Regions from separate parts of the Bacillus sp. 41-22 genome, predicted to be linked through region 2. Evidence: a T-box and tRNA genes for the amino acid it is inferred to sense, from the RefSeq annotation. Region 2 holds a T-box; the other regions hold tRNA genes.
The links. A T-box is a leader RNA that pairs with one kind of tRNA and senses whether it is charged. The one in region 2 lies ahead of asnS (asparagine--tRNA ligase), so its partner is inferred to be a tRNA-Asn.
Positions count from the first base shown of each region.

Region 1: it encodes a tRNA-Asn, which carries the amino acid that the T-box ahead of asnS (asparagine--tRNA ligase) is inferred to sense. The anticodon was not compared.
Region 3: it encodes a tRNA-Asn, which carries the amino acid that the T-box ahead of asnS (asparagine--tRNA ligase) is inferred to sense. The anticodon was not compared.

Region 1 covers NZ_CP084035.1:246,558-253,461, forward strand. Annotated here, with positions in the region: gene LCF45_RS01390 (Tex family protein) at 1-2,115, shown strand, start outside; gene cmpA (cortex morphogenetic protein CmpA) at 2,173-2,289, opposite strand; gene LCF45_RS01400 (SprT family protein) at 2,500-2,955, shown strand; tRNA gene LCF45_RS01405 (tRNA-Asn) at 3,070-3,144, shown strand; tRNA gene LCF45_RS01410 (tRNA-Ser) at 3,148-3,238, shown strand; tRNA gene LCF45_RS01415 (tRNA-Glu) at 3,247-3,321, shown strand; tRNA gene LCF45_RS01420 (tRNA-Val) at 3,326-3,401, shown strand; tRNA gene LCF45_RS01425 (tRNA-Met) at 3,426-3,502, shown strand; tRNA gene LCF45_RS01430 (tRNA-Asp) at 3,506-3,581, shown strand; tRNA gene LCF45_RS01435 (tRNA-Gln) at 3,669-3,743, shown strand; tRNA gene LCF45_RS01440 (tRNA-Lys) at 3,749-3,821, shown strand; tRNA gene LCF45_RS01445 (tRNA-Leu) at 3,838-3,920, shown strand; tRNA gene LCF45_RS01450 (tRNA-Arg) at 4,017-4,093, shown strand; tRNA gene LCF45_RS01455 (tRNA-Pro) at 4,097-4,173, shown strand; tRNA gene LCF45_RS01460 (tRNA-Gly) at 4,175-4,245, shown strand; rRNA gene LCF45_RS01465 (16S ribosomal RNA) at 4,322-5,873, shown strand; rRNA gene LCF45_RS01470 (23S ribosomal RNA) at 6,020-6,904, shown strand, end outside.
Region 2 covers NZ_CP084035.1:4,377,146-4,384,049, reverse strand. Annotated here, with positions in the region: gene pheT (phenylalanine--tRNA ligase subunit beta) at 1-1,248, shown strand, start outside; T-box leader at 1,400-1,651, shown strand; gene asnS (asparagine--tRNA ligase) at 1,704-3,095, shown strand; gene LCF45_RS22425 (SDR family oxidoreductase) at 3,225-4,127, shown strand; gene LCF45_RS22420 (YuzL family protein) at 4,210-4,344, shown strand; gene rnhC (ribonuclease HIII) at 4,562-5,500, opposite strand; gene zapA (cell division protein ZapA) at 5,624-5,893, shown strand; gene LCF45_RS22405 (CvpA family protein) at 5,896-6,435, shown strand; gene polX (DNA polymerase/3'-5' exonuclease PolX) at 6,491-6,904, shown strand, end outside.
Region 3 covers NZ_CP084035.1:4,683,381-4,690,284, reverse strand. Annotated here, with positions in the region: rRNA gene LCF45_RS24195 (23S ribosomal RNA) at 1-2,157, shown strand, start outside; rRNA gene rrf (5S ribosomal RNA) at 2,259-2,374, shown strand; tRNA gene LCF45_RS24185 (tRNA-Val) at 2,380-2,455, shown strand; tRNA gene LCF45_RS24180 (tRNA-Thr) at 2,460-2,535, shown strand; tRNA gene LCF45_RS24175 (tRNA-His) at 2,546-2,621, shown strand; tRNA gene LCF45_RS24170 (tRNA-Leu) at 2,646-2,726, shown strand; tRNA gene LCF45_RS24165 (tRNA-Gly) at 2,756-2,830, shown strand; tRNA gene LCF45_RS24160 (tRNA-Leu) at 2,847-2,935, shown strand; tRNA gene LCF45_RS24155 (tRNA-Arg) at 2,939-3,012, shown strand; tRNA gene LCF45_RS24150 (tRNA-Pro) at 3,024-3,097, shown strand; tRNA gene LCF45_RS24145 (tRNA-Ala) at 3,112-3,184, shown strand; tRNA gene LCF45_RS24140 (tRNA-Met) at 3,205-3,281, shown strand; tRNA gene LCF45_RS24135 (tRNA-Ile) at 3,286-3,362, shown strand; tRNA gene LCF45_RS24130 (tRNA-Ser) at 3,380-3,472, shown strand; tRNA gene LCF45_RS24125 (tRNA-Met) at 3,500-3,576, shown strand; tRNA gene LCF45_RS24120 (tRNA-Asp) at 3,580-3,655, shown strand; tRNA gene LCF45_RS24115 (tRNA-Phe) at 3,670-3,745, shown strand; tRNA gene LCF45_RS24110 (tRNA-Thr) at 3,760-3,835, shown strand; tRNA gene LCF45_RS24105 (tRNA-Lys) at 3,846-3,921, shown strand; tRNA gene LCF45_RS24100 (tRNA-Gly) at 3,935-4,005, shown strand; tRNA gene LCF45_RS24095 (tRNA-Ile) at 4,016-4,092, shown strand; tRNA gene LCF45_RS24090 (tRNA-Asn) at 4,100-4,174, shown strand; tRNA gene LCF45_RS24085 (tRNA-Ser) at 4,181-4,271, shown strand; tRNA gene LCF45_RS24080 (tRNA-Glu) at 4,278-4,349, shown strand; partial or broken gene LCF45_RS27095 (RNA polymerase subunit sigma-70) at 4,487-4,549, shown strand; gene LCF45_RS24075 (sigma-70 family RNA polymerase sigma factor) at 4,859-5,389, shown strand; gene LCF45_RS24070 (DUF4179 domain-containing protein) at 5,382-6,410, shown strand; partial or broken gene LCF45_RS24065 (IS4 family transposase) at 6,581-6,824, shown strand.

The DNA of each region.
Region 1 (6,904 bases), 1.1 Mb from region 2:
GGCTTTACAGAAAAGCAAGTTCGTCATGTTATTCAATTAACAGAAGAAGGTAACACAGTTCCATTTATCGCTCGTTACCGAAAAGAATGGACAGGGTCTCTTGATGAGGTGCAAATTCGTGCAATCTTAGAAAGATGGCAATATATGATGCAACTAGAAGATAGGAAAGAAGAGGTTCTTCGTCTTATTGGTGAAAAGGGTAAACTAACCGAAGAGTTGCGTCGTCATATTGTTGCTGCAACAAAACTTCAAGAAGTAGAAGACTTATATCGTCCATATAAAGAAAAAAGAAGAACGAAAGCTACAATTGCTAAAGAAAAGGGATTAGAACCGTTAGCTGAGTGGCTATTATTATATAAAAAAGAAAATCCAGCAGAGAAGGCTATGGAATTTGTTAATGCAGAAAAGGAAGTGGCGTCTGCAGAAGATGCGTTGCAAGGTGCGCAAGATATTATTGCGGAACTTGTTTCGGATAATGCGGCATATCGTAGTTGGATTCGCAATACTACTTTCCGAAAAGGGATTATGTCTTCATCTGTAAAAGATAAAGAAAAAGATGAAAAGAATATATATGAAATGTATTATGGCTATGAAGAACCGTTGCAAAAAGTAGTGCCGCATCGTGTACTAGCTATGAATCGTGGTGAAAAGGAAGACGTATTAAGAGTTTCTGTTATCACGCCAATTGAAGAAATTCTTCAGTTTTTACATAAAAAAATGATTCTTGATGAAGCTTCTAAAAGTGCGCATTATGTACAATTAGCGATGGAAGATGGATATAAGCGATTAATTCAACCTTCAATAGAAAGAGAAATTCGTAAAGAATTAATGGAAACGGCCGAAGAACAAGCGATTCATATTTTCTCTGAGAATTTACGTAATTTATTATTACAACCTCCGATGAAAGGGAAAGTTGTGTTAGCGGTAGATCCAGCATATAGAACCGGTTGTAAATTAGCTGTAGTAGATGATACAGGAAAAGTTCTTCACATAGATGTTATTTATCCGCATCCGCCTGCTCGTAAATATGAGGATGCAAAAACGAAAATCATTTCAATTATAGATAAATATGAAGTTGAAATGATAGCGATTGGAAATGGTACAGCTTCGAGGGAAACGGAAGAATTTATAGTAGATGTATTACAAAATGTAGAGCGAGATGTATTTTACATTATTGTAAATGAAGCGGGTGCTAGTGTGTACTCAGCATCTGATGTAGCTCGCGAGGAGTTTCCAAATTTACAGGTTGAAGAAAGAAGTGCTGTTTCAATTGGGAGACGTCTACAAGATCCACTTGCAGAACTTGTGAAAATTGACCCTAAATCTGTTGGGGTGGGACAATATCAACATGATGTATCTCAAAAGAGATTAAATGAATCATTAACATTTGTAGTAGAGACAGCAGTTAACCGAGTTGGTGTTAATGTAAATACAGCTTCAGTTGCATTGTTGCAATATGTTTCGGGATTATCAAAAACAGTTGCGAAAAACATTGTAGCTAAGCGTGAGGAAGATGGGAAATTCACGAAGCGTACTGAATTAAAGAAAATCCCACGTTTAGGTGCAAAAACATATGAACAATGTATCGGGTTTTTACGTATATTAGAAGGAGCGAATCCGTTAGATCGCACAGGGATTCATCCAGAACAATATAAAAATGTTGAATTGCTATTGAAGAGCTTAGGGTTATCAAAGAATGATGTGGGGAAACCAAACTTGCAAAAGAGTTTCGAAGGAGTAGATATTTCTAAATTATCTCAAGAGACGGAGATTGGTGAGCCGACATTAGTTGATATTATGGATGCTTTAATTAGCCCGGAGCGAGATATGAGGGATGAGTTGCCAAAGCCACTTTTGAAAAAGGGGATTTTAAAATTAGAAGATTTAAAGCGTGGTATGGAATTAGAGGGAACGATCCGCAATGTTGTTGATTTCGGTGCCTTTGTTGATATTGGTGTGAAGCAAGATGGTTTAGTACATATTTCTAAACTAAGCAAACAATTTGTAAAGCATCCATTAGATATTGTATCCGTGGGACAAATTGTAAAGGTATGGGTAGATGATATTGATACGAAAAAAGGTCGTGTTGCATTATCAATGTTACCGATTGAATAGTAAGAAAAGAGAGCAGATGAAACTGCTCTCTTTTTATGAACTGGAAAGTTTAATTGATTATGAACTTTGATGTATTTTACTATAATAAAACCAGCATTCATTTAGTAACTTGATTTGATACCGGTTTTTCTCGAAATATGCACGTTGCATTTGTTTCTTTAGCCACGTGGGCATAGGAATCCCTCCTTGTTTAATCCTGCTCTCAAAAAAAGTAGCTCCTTTTAGTTAAAGTAACTTTGATGAGAGGTTGGTGAGTGGATTTCTAGCAATGCTGCATTTTTAGAAATCACGCTTCTTGAATGAGGATGGGTATATGTACTATTTACTATATGTATAAGAAGGGAGAAAAGTGTGGAAATATTTTTTAGTTTAGGAGGAATGAGAATGGATGAGCAAGAAATTCAGCGGTTAGTGGAAGAGGTATCGTTACAATGCTTTGGAATGCCGTTTTTACATAAAGCGATGTTTAATAGTAGGTTACGTACAACTGGTGGGCGCTATCTATTGAAGAATCATAATATAGAATTGAATTATCGATATTACGAAGTATATGGAAAAGAAGAGTTAGTCGGGATTGTTAAACATGAACTTTGTCATTATCACTTACATATCACAGGAAAAGGGTATAAGCATCGAGATAGAGATTTTCGGGAGTTATTAAAGAAAGTAGGTGCACCACGTTTTTGTAAACGAATGATTAGTGAGGAGGAAACGAGAGTTTCTATGTATGAATGTATGGGGTGTTCTTTTCAATATGTAAGAAGACGTCAAATAAATACACAAAGATATGTATGTGGAAAGTGTAAAGGACAACTAAAACTGGTAGTGAAAACATCTTGACAGTGAAAACGCAATCCAGTATATTATAAACATGTCACGTTTGCGCAAGATGTTGTGAAAAAACTTCTTGACTTACGATGAGAATTTTTATAAGATACAAATTGTCTTCATTATTCCGCAGTAGCTCAGTGGTAGAGCTATCGGCTGTTAACCGATCGGTCGTAGGTTCGAGTCCTACCTGCGGAGCCATACAGAGAAGTACCCAAGTGGCTCAAGGGGCTCCCCTGCTAAGGGAGTAGATCGCTAACGCGGTGCGAGGGTTCGAATCCCTTCTTCTCTGCCATACATATTGGCCCGTTGGTCAAGTGGTTAAGACACCGCCCTTTCACGGCGGTAACACGGGTTCGAATCCCGTACGGGTCACCACTTCGGAGGATTAGCTCAGCTGGGAGAGCACCTGCCTTACAAGCAGGGGGTCGGCGGTTCGATCCCGTCATCCTCCACCATATAAATTATATAAATAATATTATCGCGGGGTGGAGCAGTACGGTAGCTCGTCGGGCTCATAACCCGAAGGTCGCAGGTTCAAATCCTGTCCCCGCAACCAAATGGTCCCGTGGTGTAGTGGTTAACATGCCTGCCTGTCACGCAGGAGATCGCCGGTTCGACCCCGGTCGGGACCGCCATTTTAACTTCTGCTATATAGCAGTTGTTTTTTATTGGACATTATGGTAAAATAACATTTGTCTTTGAAAAGAAGATAACTATTTCGATGGGCTATAGCCAAGCGGTAAGGCAACGGACTTTGACTCCGTCATGCGCTGGTTCGAATCCAGCTAGCCCAGCCATTTACGAGCCATTAGCTCAGTTGGTAGAGCATCTGACTTTTAATCAGAGGGTCGAAGGTTCGAATCCTTCATGGCTCACTTTTGTTTTTTCCGCGCGGTCGTGGCGGAACGGCAGACGCGCTAGGTTGAGGGCCTAGTGGGGGAAACCCCGTGGAGGTTCAAGTCCTCTCGGCCGCATCAAAAAATCTTTTGAAAAGTACTTGCATTTGAAAATGTAGTATGGTAAGATAATTGAGTCGCCAAAATACAACGACGAAAAAACATCATGAATAAGCGCCCGTAGCTCAATTGGATAGAGCGTTTGACTACGGATCAAGAGGTTAGGGGTTCGACTCCTCTCGGGCGCGCCATAACGGGAAGTGGCTCAGCTTGGTAGAGCACCTGGTTTGGGACCAGGGGGTCGCAGGTTCAAATCCTGTCTTCCCGACCACGCGGGTGTAGTTTAGTGGTAAAACAAGAGCCTTCCAAGCTCTGGTCGAGAGTTCGATTCTCTTCACCCGCTTTTAGTTCTTTGAAAACTGAACGAAACAAACAACGTGAACGTCAATTTTTATTTTTAGATGCTAGACAAACTAACTTTATTGGAGAGTTTGATCCTGGCTCAGGATGAACGCTGGCGGCGTGCCTAATACATGCAAGTCGAGCGAATGGATTAAGAGCTTGCTCTTATGAAGTTAGCGGCGGACGGGTGAGTAACACGTGGGTAACCTACCCATAAGACTGGGATAACTCCGGGAAACCGGGGCTAATACCGGATAATATTTTGAACTGCATAGTTCGAAATTGAAAGGCGGCTTCGGCTGTCACTTATGGATGGACCCGCGTCGCATTAGCTAGTTGGTGAGGTAACGGCTCACCAAGGCGACGATGCGTAGCCGACCTGAGAGGGTGATCGGCCACACTGGGACTGAGACACGGCCCAGACTCCTACGGGAGGCAGCAGTAGGGAATCTTCCGCAATGGACGAAAGTCTGACGGAGCAACGCCGCGTGAGTGATGAAGGCTTTCGGGTCGTAAAACTCTGTTGTTAGGGAAGAACAAGTGCTAGTTGAATAAGCTGGCACCTTGACGGTACCTAACCAGAAAGCCACGGCTAACTACGTGCCAGCAGCCGCGGTAATACGTAGGTGGCAAGCGTTATCCGGAATTATTGGGCGTAAAGCGCGCGCAGGTGGTTTCTTAAGTCTGATGTGAAAGCCCACGGCTCAACCGTGGAGGGTCATTGGAAACTGGGAGACTTGAGTGCAGAAGAGGAAAGTGGAATTCCATGTGTAGCGGTGAAATGCGTAGAGATATGGAGGAACACCAGTGGCGAAGGCGACTTTCTGGTCTGTAACTGACACTGAGGCGCGAAAGCGTGGGGAGCAAACAGGATTAGATACCCTGGTAGTCCACGCCGTAAACGATGAGTGCTAAGTGTTAGAGGGTTTCCGCCCTTTAGTGCTGAAGTTAACGCATTAAGCACTCCGCCTGGGGAGTACGGCCGCAAGGCTGAAACTCAAAGGAATTGACGGGGGCCCGCACAAGCGGTGGAGCATGTGGTTTAATTCGAAGCAACGCGAAGAACCTTACCAGGTCTTGACATCCTCTGAAAACTCTAGAGATAGAGCTTCTCCTTCGGGAGCAGAGTGACAGGTGGTGCATGGTTGTCGTCAGCTCGTGTCGTGAGATGTTGGGTTAAGTCCCGCAACGAGCGCAACCCTTGATCTTAGTTGCCATCATTAAGTTGGGCACTCTAAGGTGACTGCCGGTGACAAACCGGAGGAAGGTGGGGATGACGTCAAATCATCATGCCCCTTATGACCTGGGCTACACACGTGCTACAATGGACGGTACAAAGAGCTGCAAGACCGCGAGGTGGAGCTAATCTCATAAAACCGTTCTCAGTTCGGATTGTAGGCTGCAACTCGCCTACATGAAGCTGGAATCGCTAGTAATCGCGGATCAGCATGCCGCGGTGAATACGTTCCCGGGCCTTGTACACACCGCCCGTCACACCACGAGAGTTTGTAACACCCGAAGTCGGTGGGGTAACCTTTATGGAGCCAGCCGCCTAAGGTGGGACAGATGATTGGGGTGAAGTCGTAACAAGGTAGCCGTATCGGAAGGTGCGGCTGGATCACCTCCTTTCTATGGAGAATTGATGAACGCAGTTCATCAATAAACGTTGACTTGTTTTGTTTCGTTCAGTTTTGAGAGAACTATCTCTCAAGTTTAAATGTATGTTCTTTGAAAACTAGATAACAGTGTAGCTCATATTTTTTTAATTTTAGTTTGGTTAAGTTAGAAAGGGCGCACGGTGGATGCCTTGACACTAGGAGTCGATGAAGGACGGGACTAACGCCGATATGCTTCGGGGAGCTGTAAGTAAGCTTTGATCCGAAGATTTCCGAATGGGGAAACCCACTATACGTAATGGTATGGTATCCTTACCTGAATACATAGGGTATGGAAGACAGACCCAGGGAACTGAAACATCTAAGTACCTGGAGGAAGAGAAAGCAAATGCGATTTCCTGAGTAGCGGCGAGCGAAACGGAATCTAGCCCAAACCAAGAGGCTTGCCTCTTGGGGTTGTAGGACATTCTATACGGAGTTACAAAGGAACGAGGTAGACGAAGCGACCTGGAAAGGTCCGTCACAGAGGGTAACAACCCCGTAGTCGAAACTTCGTTCTCTCTTGAATGTATCCTGAGTACGGCGGAACACGTGAAATTCCGTCGGAATCTGGGAGGACCATCTCCCAAGGCTAAATACTCCCTAGTGATCGATAGTGAACCAGTACCGTGAGGGAAAGGTGAAAAGCACCCCGGAAGGGGAGTGAAAGAGATCCTGAAACCGTGTGCCTACAAATAGTCAGAGCCCGTTAATGGGTGATGGCGTGCCTTTTGTAGAATGAACCGGCGAGTTACGATCCCGTGCGAGGTTAAGCTGAAGAGGCGGAGCCGCAGCGAAAGCGAGTCTGAATAGGGCGTTTAGTACGTGGTCGTAGACCCGAAACCAGGTGATCTACCCATGTCCAGGGTGAAGTTCAGGTAACACTGAATGGAGGCCCGAACCCACGCACGTTGAAAAGTGCGGGGATGAGGTGTGGGTAGCGGAGAAATTCCAATCGAACCTGGAGATAGCTGGTTCTCCCCGAAATAGCTTTAGGGCTAGCCT
Region 2 (6,904 bases):
TACGCTGGTGGAGAAGCACTTGAAGGTGTAGTAGAAGCTGATAACTTACAAGTACAAGAACGTACAGTATCTGTTACAGCTGAAAAAGTAAACCGTGTATTAGGTACAGATATTTCTGCGAGTGAAATGGGTACAATGTTCACAAACCTGAAATTCCCATTCACAGAAGTAGAAGGAACATTCCATGTAAATGTACCAGCACGTCGTCCTGACATTACAATTTCAGAAGACTTAGTAGAAGAAGTAGGTCGTCTGTATGGTTATGATCACATTCCAGTTACATTACCATCTGGAACAATGACACGTGGTAAATTAACATCAGCACAAACGAAACGTCGTAAAGTACGCCGCTTCCTAGAAGGTGCTGGTTTATATGAAGCAATCACATATTCATTAACAAGCGCTGACAAAGCGAAACAATATATGGTTGAGCCGAACGAAAAAGCTCCTGTAAATCTTGCGCTTCCAATGAGCGAAGAGCGTAGCCAACTTCGTTTAAGCTTAGTGCCACAATTGTTAGAAGCAGTTTCATACAATGTTGCACGTAAAAACGACAGCGTTGCATTATATGAAGTAGGTTCTATCTTCTTACCAACAGAAGCAGGAGAACTTCCGAAAGAAGAACAACATCTTGCAGGTGTTATGACAGGTCTTGCTCTTCACCATGCATGGCAAGGTGAGAAGAAAGTTGTAGACTTCTTCGTTGTTAAAGGTGTATTAGAAGGATTATTCGACGTACTTGGCGTGGCAAATCAAATCACTTATGCACCAGCAAAACGTGAAGGTATGCACCCAGGCCGTACAGCTGACATCGTATTAGATGGTGAAGCAATCGGATTCATCGGTCAATTGCACCCGGAAACAGAAAAACAATTAGATGTGAAAAATACATTCGTATTCGAATTATCTCTTGCAAAAGTATTCGGTGCAGACGCTGAGGAAACTTACTACTTAGCAATTCCACGTTTCCCATCTATGACACGTGATATGGCTGTTGTAGTAACAACAGAAACAAAAGCTGGTGAAATGAAGCAAGTCATTGCTGAAGCTGGCGGAGAACTTCTGAAAGACGTAGCACTATTCGACTTATACGAAGGTGAAAAAATGGAAGAAGGCAAGAAATCACTTGCATTCTCTATGAACTACTTCGATGCAGAACGTACATTAACAGACGAAGAAGTAACAGAAGCGCATAACCGTGTATTAACAGCGGTAGAAGAGAAATTTGGTGCGGAGTTACGTAAGTAAAAAAAATTGCCGGATTAATTCCGGCAATTTTTTTATGGCACGATTGTCGGAAAATGTCGGTAAGTCGATATATTATAAAAATCGCTGATATATTTTCTGGCATCTTGCATCTTTCTCTCGAATGTAGTACATTAATTTTAGTTTAACAAAACGAAAGACGATGATAAGGAAAAGTAGTATATACTATAATCCAAAGCGAGTCAGGGACGGTGAGAGCCTGATGAGGCGGTATATGTGAAGAACACCTTGGAGTTGCTAACCGAAATTGAAGCTTGTATTCAAGAGTAGACTTAGACGGGAATCCGGCCTGTTACAAACCGGGAAGTATGTATTACATACGAGTTAAAGTTGGTCTTTATGACAAATTGGGTGGTACCGCGAAGTTTAACCTTTCGTCCCTTTATGGATGAAAGGTTTTTTTGTATTTAAATATATGAGTAAAGGAGAATTTTACTATGGAAAACACATTAGTAAAAAGTCTGTATAGAGATACAGATAAATACGCAGATCAAACAGTACAAGTATCGGGTTGGATTCGTAACTTACGTGATTCAAAAGCATTTGGTTTCATCGAATTAAACGACGGTAGCTTCTTCAAAGGTGTTCAAATCGTTTTCGATACAGAATTAGAGAACTTCAAAGAAATTGCAAAGCTTCCACTAAGCTCTTCAGTTAAAGTAGAAGGTAAAGTAATTGCAACACCTGGAGCGAAGCAACCATTTGAAATTAAAGCAGAAAAAATTGATATCGAGGGCTTATCAGATTCTGATTACCCACTTCAAAAGAAGCGTCATACGTTTGAATACTTACGTACAATCGCTCACTTACGTCCAAGAACAAATGCATTCTCAGCAACATTCCGCGTGCGTTCTATCGCAGCATTTGCAATTCACCAATTCTTCCAAGAGCGTGGATTCGTACATGTTCACACACCAATTATTACTGGTAGTGATACAGAAGGTGCAGGCGAAATGTTCCGCGTAACAACGCAAGATTTAAACAACGTAGCAAAAGGTGAAGACGGACAAGTTGACGAATCAAAAGACTTCTTCGCTAAAGAAACAAACTTAACAGTAAGTGGACAGCTGAACGCTGAAGCTTATGCATTAGCATTCCGTGATGTGTACACATTCGGACCTACATTCCGTGCGGAAAACTCAAACACAACTCGTCACGCAGCGGAGTTCTGGATGGTTGAGCCTGAGATTGCATTCGCTGAGTTAGGCGATGTAATGGATCTTACAGAAGATATGCTGAAATATGCAATGAAATACGTACTAGAGCATGCACCAGAAGAAATGGACTTCTTCAACAGCTTCGTTGATAAAACAGTTCTAGAGCGCATGAACAACGTAATCAACTCTGACTTCGGTCGCATCACTTATACAGAAGCAATTAAAGTACTTCAAGAATCAGGTGCTGAATTCAAATACCCAGTAGAATGGGGTATTGACTTACAAACAGAGCACGAAAGATACTTATCAGAAGAAATCTTCAAACGCCCTGTATTCGTAACTGACTATCCGAAAGACATTAAAGCATTCTACATGCGTATGAACGAAGATGGTAAAACAGTAGCAGCTACTGATCTTCTAGTTCCTGGCATCGGCGAATTAATCGGCGGAAGTCAACGTGAAGAAAGAATGGACGTTTTAGTAGACAGAATTAAAGAATTAGGTATGAACGAAGAGGACTACTGGTGGTACTTAGAACTTAGAAAATACGGCGGTACAAAACACGCTGGATTCGGTCTAGGTTTCGAGCGCTTCCTAATGTACATCACTGGCATGGCTAACATCCGTGACGTAATTCCATTCCCAAGAACTCCAGGTTCTTCTGAGTTTTAAGATGAAAAAAGCGAGAGCAACTGCTCTCGCTTTTTTTGTTTGGAAAAATGTTGTTCATAGGTTCGTTCATATCTCACATATAGTAAAACGAATGAAATATTTATGGGCAAGGGAAGGGGTTTTTGTACAATGGGGGAGATTCCAAGTCATACAAAGTGGACACTGCATGACAAGTATGTGGTGATTACTGGTGCAACAAGTGGTATTGGATTAGCGGCAGCTAAGACATTTGCAGAGCGCGGTGCCAAACTAGGAATCATTGCACGTAACGAGGAAAAAGCGAATGCTGCTATTGCTCAAATTAAGGATGTAACGAATGGGGATGTGATGATAGATCTATTTTTAGCTGATATGGCTTCCCAACAATCTATACGCCGGGTAGCTACTGATATTTTGGAAAGGTGTCCGAGAATAGATATATTAGTGAATAATGCTGGTGCTTTATTTCAAACAAGGCAGCTTACAGAGGACGATTTGGAGATGACTTGGGCGGTTAACCATTTAGGTCCATTCCTAATCACTAATTTGCTGTTGGAGCGTTTAAAAGAAAGTGCTCCTGCTCGTGTTATCACCACCGCATCTCACGGTCACAAAATGGCTAAAAAGGGAATTGATTTCGGTGATTTAGATGCAGAACAACTTTATCGTGGTGTTAAGAAATTTATGGGTGGTCCTACAATGCGTTATGCTCAATCAAAACTAGCAAATATTTTATTTACCGCTGAATTGGCAAAGAGGTTGGAGGGGACGGGTGTTAGTGCATACAGCTTCGATCCAGGGCTAGTGGCTACGAATTTCAACCAGGACAATGGTCTAGTTGCTCGCTTAACTATGGCAGCAATGAAACCTTTCTCTCGTACACCCGAGAAAGGTGCTGAAACTCTAATATGGCTAGCAGAATCAACTGAATTTACTGATCATAGTGGTTATTACTATGCCGATAAGCAAATAGGAAAAATGTCTGAAGCTGCCTTGGATAAGGATGCCGCAAAACGTCTATGGGACATTAGTGAAAAACAGACAGGAGGATAAAAGAGTAGCCAGTATATGTTCAGATGGTTATGCTGAATAGTTTTTTACTCTTAAGTGAAAAGTAATCTTGGGGGTGATTGTAATGAGTAAGAAAGTGAAAACAGACCATTCTAGATCAAGCTTAGGTTCTCCGGAAGTGGAAGGACAAGGAACGACTACGCATGAAACGGGTTCTTATAAAGTACCTTCATCAAATAAGAAGCAGAAACGAAGTTAAACATAAAAAGGGAGTCATGGAGACTCTCTTTTTTAGGTGAATAGTAAATGAATATACATCAGTCTAAATTTAAATATATAGATATACAGAATGAGTGCGGCGAAAATAGGAACGTGTGAGATCCTATTTATCCATTTTTCATTCATAAAAGGCGAAAAGAATTCAATTCTTTTCGCCTTGTTTAGTTCATCCATATCCTGTCGATACTAAAAAGTAGTTATTTTTTCAGTAACCGAAACGCCTTCTCTGTATTAGCAAAATGCACTTTCACAAATTCAGGTAGTCTTTCTTTACCGACTTTTTGAATTAATTTAGCAGCGGCAATATCAACTTGTTTACCAGCACCTTTCGGAAGTTGCATACCAGCTTTTTTGCTTAGTTCGTCAAATTGTTTTACGAATGAGTAACGAGCTAAAATGGAAGCGGCGGCTACTGCTAAATGGACACTTTCACCTTTTGTAGCGAAGTAAACATTTTCACGCTGTACCTGTTTTTGTTTCGCTAAATATTTATAGTATGTATCAGGCTGTGTAAATTGGTCGATTAAGATACCCTCAGGTGTTGTAGGTGCAATTTTAGCCAATAAGTTTGTGATGGCTTTGTTATGCAGTAAAGCTTTTAGTTTACCTTGGTTGTTTCCTTTATCAAATAGCTCGTTATATTTTTCATTATGAAGAACGAGGGAGCTGTAAGGAACAACGTGAAGGAGTTGTTTTGCAATCTCAGCAATTTGAGCATCATTTAAGTTTTTGGAGTCTTTTACACCGAGTTCTTTTAAAAGTGGAATTTGCTTCGCATCCACATATACAGCAACAACTGTCATCGGTCCGAAGTAATCACCAGTACCTACTTCATCGGACCCTAAAATCGACATTGTACCAATAGAAGAAGGTGGTGCATATTGATGCGAATTGACCGATTTTTTTACAGCGGATTTTGGTGTTTGAGAGACAGTTTGCCAACGAGAAGCCTCTGCTTCAGCACGTCCACCCTGAAACATCACTTTTCCTGATTTATAAGCTGTAATTGTGCAAGATTGAACTTTTGCCATAAAGATACCGCCTTGCGGAATTTTGGGGCTAAGTGCTTGTTTGTATTGTTGTTTCATGTCTTCAATTACCGTAGAACTTGTTTGTATTACGATAGAATTTGACAAAATGGTCGCTCCTTTTTTATGTTGTTATTTTTATCATATCGGATTGTTCTTTCTGTTTCCATATTATGATGGTTCATGGTATGATAAACTTTAGGATTCTGTACGTGATTGGAGGCCGGTGAGTTGTCACAACAAAAGGGAAATAAAAGTCGAATTAATGTAGAAATATATGGCCAACAGTATTCAGTTGTTGGCGATGAAAGTACAAGTCATATCCGCATGGTAGCAGCGATTGTGGATGATAAAATGCGCGAACTCAATGCCAAGAATCCTTCGCTTGATACGAGTAGACTAGCGGTATTGACGGCGGTAAACGTCATACACGATTACATAAAATTAAAAGAAGAACATGAGAAATTGAAAGAAAGTATGACACAAAAAGGAATTGAATAAACATGATTGATATTATTATCATTTTATTGCTTGTTATGGGATTCTTCCTCGGTTTACGCAGAGGATTTATTTTGCAACTTGTAAAGTTAACAAGCTTTATTATCGCATACCTCGTTGCATACTGGTATTGTAAAGATTTAGCGCCAGCACTTGCGAAAATTATTCCGTATCCATTTGATAAGAATGTTTCTGTTCCAGAATGGATAGATGCGAATAATATTGAGGGTGTCTTCTATCAAGCAATTGCGTTTATCGTATTATTTATTATTACAAAAATCGCACTTTCACTACTTGGTAATTTACTGAATATGTTTGCAGAAATCCCAGTTTTAAAGCAAGTCAATGCGGTTGCTGGGGCACTTCTTGGCTTTTTAGAAGTGTATATCATTCTGTTTGTCTTAATTATTGTTGGAACAATTCTTCCAATTGAACAAATACAAACACCATTACAAAAATCATCAATTAGCAAAATAATTGTAGACGATACACCGATTCTTTCTGAAAAGGTGAAGGAACTATGGCAGACAGGTAGCAGAGTGTAACTTCTCTTTTTTCGGAAAGAGAAGTTTTTTTCTATGAAAGAAAGGCGGGGCAATGATGAAAGTGAATAAAAAACAAGTTATCAAATTACTAGAGACAATCGGCCTATTTATGGAACTAAAGGGCGCGAATCCATTTAAAATATCTGCATTCCGTAAAGCGGCGGCAGCACTAGAAAGTGATGACCGTAGTCTTTCTGAAATTGAAGATTTCACAAAGATTCCAGGTATCGGAAAAGGAACGGCAGCAGTTATTCAAGAATATATAGAATCGGGAACATCTGAAGTACTACAAGAACTTGAAAAAGAAGTACCAAGCAGTTTATTACCACTATTAAAACTACCAGGCCTTGGTGGTAAGAAGGTGGCCAAGTTATACAAAGAACTTGGTGTTGTTGATATGGAAACGTTAAAAGCTGTTTGTGAAGAAAATAAAGTACAAGCTTTAGCTGGATTCGGTAAGAAAACAGAA
Region 3 (6,904 bases), 310 kb from region 2:
TGAATGGAGGCCCGAACCCACGCACGTTGAAAAGTGCGGGGATGAGGTGTGGGTAGCGGAGAAATTCCAATCGAACCTGGAGATAGCTGGTTCTCCCCGAAATAGCTTTAGGGCTAGCCTTAAGTGTAAGAGTCTTGGAGGTAGAGCACTGATTGAACTAGGGGTCCTCATCGGATTACCGAATTCAGTCAAACTCCGAATGCCAATGACTTATCCTTAGGAGTCAGACTGCGAGTGATAAGATCCGTAGTCAAGAGGGAAACAGCCCAGATCGCCAGCTAAGGTCCCAAAGTGTGTATTAAGTGGAAAAGGATGTGGAGTTGCTTAGACAACTAGGATGTTGGCTCAGAAGCAGCCACCATTTAAAGAGTGCGTAATAGCTCACTAGTCGAGTGACTCTGCGCCGAAAATGTACCGGGGCTAAATACACCACCGAAGCTGCGAATTGATACCAATGGTATCAGTGGTAGGGGAGCGTTCTAAGTGCAGTGAAGTCAGACCGGAAGGACTGGTGGAGCGCTTAGAAGTGAGAATGCCGGTATGAGTAGCGAAAGACGGGTGAGAATCCCGTCCACCGAATGCCTAAGGTTTCCTGAGGAAGGCTCGTCCGCTCAGGGTTAGTCAGGACCTAAGCCGAGGCCGACAGGCGTAGGCGATGGACAACAGGTTGATATTCCTGTACCACCTCTTTATCGTTTGAGCAATGGAGGGACGCAGAAGGATAGAAGAAGCGTGCGATTGGTTGTGCACGTCCAAGCAGTTAGGCTGATAAGTAGGCAAATCCGCTTATCGTGAAGGCTGAGCTGTGATGGGGAAGCTCCTTATGGAGCGAAGTCTTTGATTCCCCGCTGCCAAGAAAAGCTTCTAGCGAGATAAAAGGTGCCTGTACCGCAAACCGACACAGGTAGGCGAGGAGAGAATCCTAAGGTGTGCGAGAGAACTCTGGTTAAGGAACTCGGCAAAATGACCCCGTAACTTCGGGAGAAGGGGTGCTTTCTTAACGGAAAGCCGCAGTGAATAGGCCCAAGCGACTGTTTAGCAAAAACACAGGTCTCTGCGAAGCCGTAAGGCGAAGTATAGGGGCTGACACCTGCCCGGTGCTGGAAGGTTAAGGAGAGGGGTTAGCGTAAGCGAAGCTCTGAACTGAAGCCCCAGTAAACGGCGGCCGTAACTATAACGGTCCTAAGGTAGCGAAATTCCTTGTCGGGTAAGTTCCGACCCGCACGAAAGGTGTAACGATTTGGGCACTGTCTCAACCAGAGACTCGGTGAAATTATAGTACCTGTGAAGATGCAGGTTACCCGCGACAGGACGGAAAGACCCCGTGGAGCTTTACTGTAGCCTGATATTGAATTTTGGTACAGTTTGTACAGGATAGGCGGGAGCCATTGAAACCGGAGCGCTAGCTTCGGTGGAGGCGCTGGTGGGATACCGCCCTGACTGTATTGAAATTCTAACCTACGGGTCTTATCGACCCGGGAGACAGTGTCAGGTGGGCAGTTTGACTGGGGCGGTCGCCTCCTAAAGTGTAACGGAGGCGCCCAAAGGTTCCCTCAGAATGGTTGGAAATCATTCGTAGAGTGCAAAGGCATAAGGGAGCTTGACTGCGAGACCTACAAGTCGAGCAGGGACGAAAGTCGGGCTTAGTGATCCGGTGGTTCCGCATGGAAGGGCCATCGCTCAACGGATAAAAGCTACCCCGGGGATAACAGGCTTATCTCCCCCAAGAGTCCACATCGACGGGGAGGTTTGGCACCTCGATGTCGGCTCATCGCATCCTGGGGCTGTAGTCGGTCCCAAGGGTTGGGCTGTTCGCCCATTAAAGCGGTACGCGAGCTGGGTTCAGAACGTCGTGAGACAGTTCGGTCCCTATCCGTCGTGGGCGCAGGAAATTTGAGAGGAGCTGTCCTTAGTACGAGAGGACCGGGATGGACGCACCGCTGGTGTACCAGTTGTTCTGCCAAGGGCATAGCTGGGTAGCTATGTGCGGAAGGGATAAGTGCTGAAAGCATCTAAGCATGAAGCCCCCCTCAAGATGAGATTTCCCATAGCGTAAGCTAGTAAGATCCCTGAAAGATGATCAGGTTGATAGGTTCGAGGTGGAAGCATGGTGACATGTGGAGCTGACGAATACTAATAGATCGAGGACTTAACCATATAATATGAAGCAATGTTATCTAGTTTTGAAAGAATATAAAAAACTTGTTGACTTTAAATGTCGAATAAGTTATGATAATTCTTGTCTTAAATGAATACAGTCTGGTAATGATGGCAGAGAGGTCACACCCGTTCCCATACCGAACACGGAAGTTAAGCTCTCTAGCGCCGATGGTAGTTGGGACCTTGTCCCTGTGAGAGTAGGACGTTGCCAGGCAATTCGGAGGATTAGCTCAGCTGGGAGAGCACCTGCCTTACAAGCAGGGGGTCGGCGGTTCGATCCCGTCATCCTCCACCATTTAGCCGACTTAGCTCAATTGGTAGAGCAACTGACTTGTAATCAGTAGGTTGGGGGTTCAAGTCCTCTAGTCGGCACCAGAAAATCATGGCGGTTGTGGCGAAGTGGTTAACGCACCGGATTGTGGCTCCGGCACTCGTGGGTTCAATTCCCATCAGTCGCCCCATTTTTTCTTTTTAAATTATAATATGCGGGTGTGGCGGAATTGGCAGACGCACTAGACTTAGGATCTAGCGCCTTTGGCGTGGGGGTTCGACTCCCTTCACCCGCACTTTTAATAAAATAACTCAAACATGTCTTGCGGAAGTAGTTCAGTGGTAGAATACAACCTTGCCAAGGTTGGGGTCGCGGGTTCGAATCCCGTCTTCCGCTCCAATTTTCAGTATGACATGCCGGGGTGGCGGAACAGGCAGACGCACAGGACTTAAAATCCTGCGGTGGGTGACCACCGTGCGGGTTCGACCCCCGCCCTCGGCACCATATGCGCCCGTAGCTCAATTGGATAGAGCGTTTGACTACGGATCAAGAGGTTAGGGGTTCGACTCCTCTCGGGCGCGTTTTTTATTAACGGGAAGTGGCTCAGCTTGGTAGAGCACCTGGTTTGGGACCAGGGGGTCGCAGGTTCAAATCCTGTCTTCCCGATATTTTCAAAATATGGGGCCTTAGCTCAGCTGGGAGAGCGCCTGCCTTGCACGCAGGAGGTCAGCGGTTCGATCCCGCTAGGCTCCACTTATTTGAATATAACTTATGGCGGTGTAGCTCAGCTGGCTAGAGCGTACGGTTCATACCCGTGAGGTCGGGGGTTCGATCCCCTCCGCCGCTACCATAAAGGACCTTTAGCTCAGCTGGTTAGAGCAGACGGCTCATAACCGTCCGGTCGTAGGTTCGAGTCCTACAAGGTCCACCACTCAAAGTTCATATCTCGGAGGTATACCCAAGTTCGGCTGAAGGGATCGGTCTTGAAAACCGACAGGCGGCGAGAGTCGCGCGGGGGTTCGAATCCCTCTACCTCCTCCATTTTTTCTAAATTAAATATTATATCATCGCGGGGTGGAGCAGTACGGTAGCTCGTCGGGCTCATAACCCGAAGGTCGCAGGTTCAAATCCTGTCCCCGCAACCAAATGGTCCCGTGGTGTAGTGGTTAACATGCCTGCCTGTCACGCAGGAGATCGCCGGTTCGACCCCGGTCGGGACCGCCATTTTTTTACATAAAGGCTCGGTAGCTCAGTCGGTAGAGCAGAGGACTGAAAATCCTCGTGTCGGCGGTTCGATTCCGTCCCGAGCCACCATTTTGAAATCGCAAGCCGGCTTAGCTCAATTGGTAGAGCAACTGACTTGTAATCAGTAGGTTGGGGGTTCAAGTCCTCTAGCCGGCACCACTTTCAAAATGAGCCATTAGCTCAGTTGGTAGAGCATCTGACTTTTAATCAGAGGGTCGAAGGTTCGAATCCTTCATGGCTCACCATTTTTAATTTAATGCGGGTGTAGTTTAGTGGTAAAACAAGAGCCTTCCAAGCTCTGGTCGAGAGTTCGATTCTCTTCACCCGCTTATCTATTATGGGCCTATAGCTCAGCTGGTTAGAGCGCACGCCTGATAAGCGTGAGGTCGATGGTTCGAGTCCATTTAGGCCCACCATAATTATTCCGCAGTAGCTCAGTGGTAGAGCTATCGGCTGTTAACCGATCGGTCGTAGGTTCGAGTCCTACCTGCGGAGCCATATTATAGAGAAGTACCCAAGTGGCTCAAGGGGCTCCCCTGCTAAGGGAGTAGATCGCGAACGCGGTGCGAGGGTTCGAATCCCTTCTTCTCTGCCAGATTTTGGCCCGTTGGTCAAGTGGTTAAGACACCGCCCTTTCACGGCGGTAACACGGGTTCGAATCCCGTACGGGTCATACTAAAAGAGATAGCATAATCTGCTATCTCTTTTTTGTTGTATAAAAGTGGACTTTGAATAGTCTGCTTTTTTTTTATGGATTTCTTGTATACTTTTTTCTATTTGAATCGTCTAACTAATAGAAAAGAGAGAGCGATGGAGTATGAAAAGCTTATTATAGAAACATCAAAAAGTATTTATAGATATTTGCTTAAAATAGAGCTAACATCACATGCCCATCAAGCTAAGATTTTAAGACACCCCCATAACGAGAATTTTACCTTTTTTACAGTTATTTATGAGAATTCAGCTCGTTTTTCCGTTTTGGGAGATCTTTTTTACTTTAAATTTGGTATGAACAAGCTATATATTTGGCTCTTATTTCTATCTGGATTTCTGGTGTCTTTTCTTTAATGCTGGATATTAATCATTGCAATAAGTTGTAGGAGATTTATGTATATGCACTTATTTTTGCAACCTTTTTATCCTCTCATTCGACTATATTAGTAAAGGGAGGAAGAAATAAAAATGGACATAGCCTATCTAGTAAAACAAGCAACAAGAGGAAATGATCAAGCATTTGAACAACTTATTACTTTTGTTCGCCCGAAATTATATCGAACAGCCTATTCTTATGTAAGAAATGAACAAGATGCACTGGATATATACCAAGAAACAATTTATGAAGCATATCTTTCACTGAGAAAATTAAAAAAGCCGGAGAAATTTCAAAGTTGGATTACCAAAATTCTTGTTTTTAAATCCATTGATTTTGTAAGAAAATCCTCTAGACAATTTGTTGCGAATGATGAAATATTTGCTAATTTATGTACAGAAGAAAGCATGAATAAATTAGAACAATCATTGGATTTAACCGAGGCATTTAATTTCTTAGATCCTACTTACAAAACTATTATTTTATTAAGGTATTATCACGATTTATCTATTAAGGAAATTGCTGAGGTTCTTAACTCTCCAGAAGGAACGGTAAAATCTCAATTACATCGAGCAAAGCAAGCCTTACGCCCCATTTTAAAGGAGGGATATAGTTATGAATAAAGAAGAATTTAATCACCATATCAATGATATTCCTATACCAGAAGACCGGTTAATTCAAAGAGAAAAAACAGCCATGCTTCAAGCTAAGAAAAATCAATACCGTAGAAAAAAAACAATCAAGTATTCTAGTCTTGTTGCTTGTGGAATATGTGTTTCTCTCTTAGGTTTTGGATTCATTTCTCCTGCTATGGCAAAGACTTTATCGAGTGTTCCAGTTATAGGCCCCATTTATGCACAATTTAATGATATTGCTTCTGATAAAATTGAAAAGGATGAGCTTGCTACATCAATTGAAAGACAAGATAACCATAGTGGTTTAACGATGAATGTGAAAGAAGCAGTTTACGATGGCGGACGTTTAGTGATCACGGTGGAATACAAAGGAGAAAATACTATTTCCAATAGCAATGAAGAGAAAGCTGGATTTAGTTATGTAACCATTAATGGGAAAGAAGTCAGAGCTGCAATTAGTTCTACTTCACAGAAGTCAAAAGGACGAAACACCATTATTGAGCAGCATGAATTCACTCTGGCTAATTACGGTGAATTTGGTGATAAAATTGATGTTTCCGTCCATGGAGAAGATTTATTTGGAAAAGCAGGAACATGGAATGTAGCATTTCCTCTTACAAAAGTTGAAGGTGAGATTCGTAAATTTACTCCTAATATAAAAACATTAACGAAAGATAATCTGTATGCATTAACAGTAGATCAAGTAACTTTTTCTTCACTTTCAACGAGGATTGATTTGACCTTTGATTATCCAAAAGAAATGGAAGCTAATGATAGTTGGCCAGCACTTGATTATACTGTCACTGATGTTAAAGGAAAAATCTACGAAGGAGTCAGCTTGCAAGTTGGTAGCACGGGACTCTACGGACACCATATTGTTTTAGCTCTTCCACCAATGGATAATCCTCCAAAATCCTTAACAATTAAACCTACGTATCTTAGTGGTCAAAATGATACTTTAAAAAATGGAGGTTCTGAAGATTTAAAAATGACTGTTTTACTACAATAATTGAAGGGCTTTGCTAGGTTTCCATGTCTATTGACTGTTAATAAGTGACGTTGTGTTAACTTGATGTGTATGGAAAAAACATCACTATCAAGCTAAGATAAATTTGTATCCATGTAATCAAAAAAACGCTATTCTTTTTGTAGAATTATACAGAAAGGATGGCGTTTTTGATGAAGTCTATCATTTCAAATGAACTGAACCTTTTCGCACAAGAGCTCCAGTAGTCCTACAAGAGATCGCCAAACAAGTTGGTTTTATACAGCGATCTAGCAAGTATCAAGCAAACGAACTCATTGCCCTTTGCGTATGGCTCAGTCAAGAAATTGCATACAATTGTGCAGTCAGTTAGAAGTTTCTACAGGTGTACTTATGAGCTCAGAAGGACTGAATCAACGCTTTAATCCAGAAGCTGTCTTTCAATAGGTGATCTACTGAAGGCAGCTTCTTTATGCTGTTATTATTATAGGGTTTTGTCGGTAAGTCGATATTCCTTG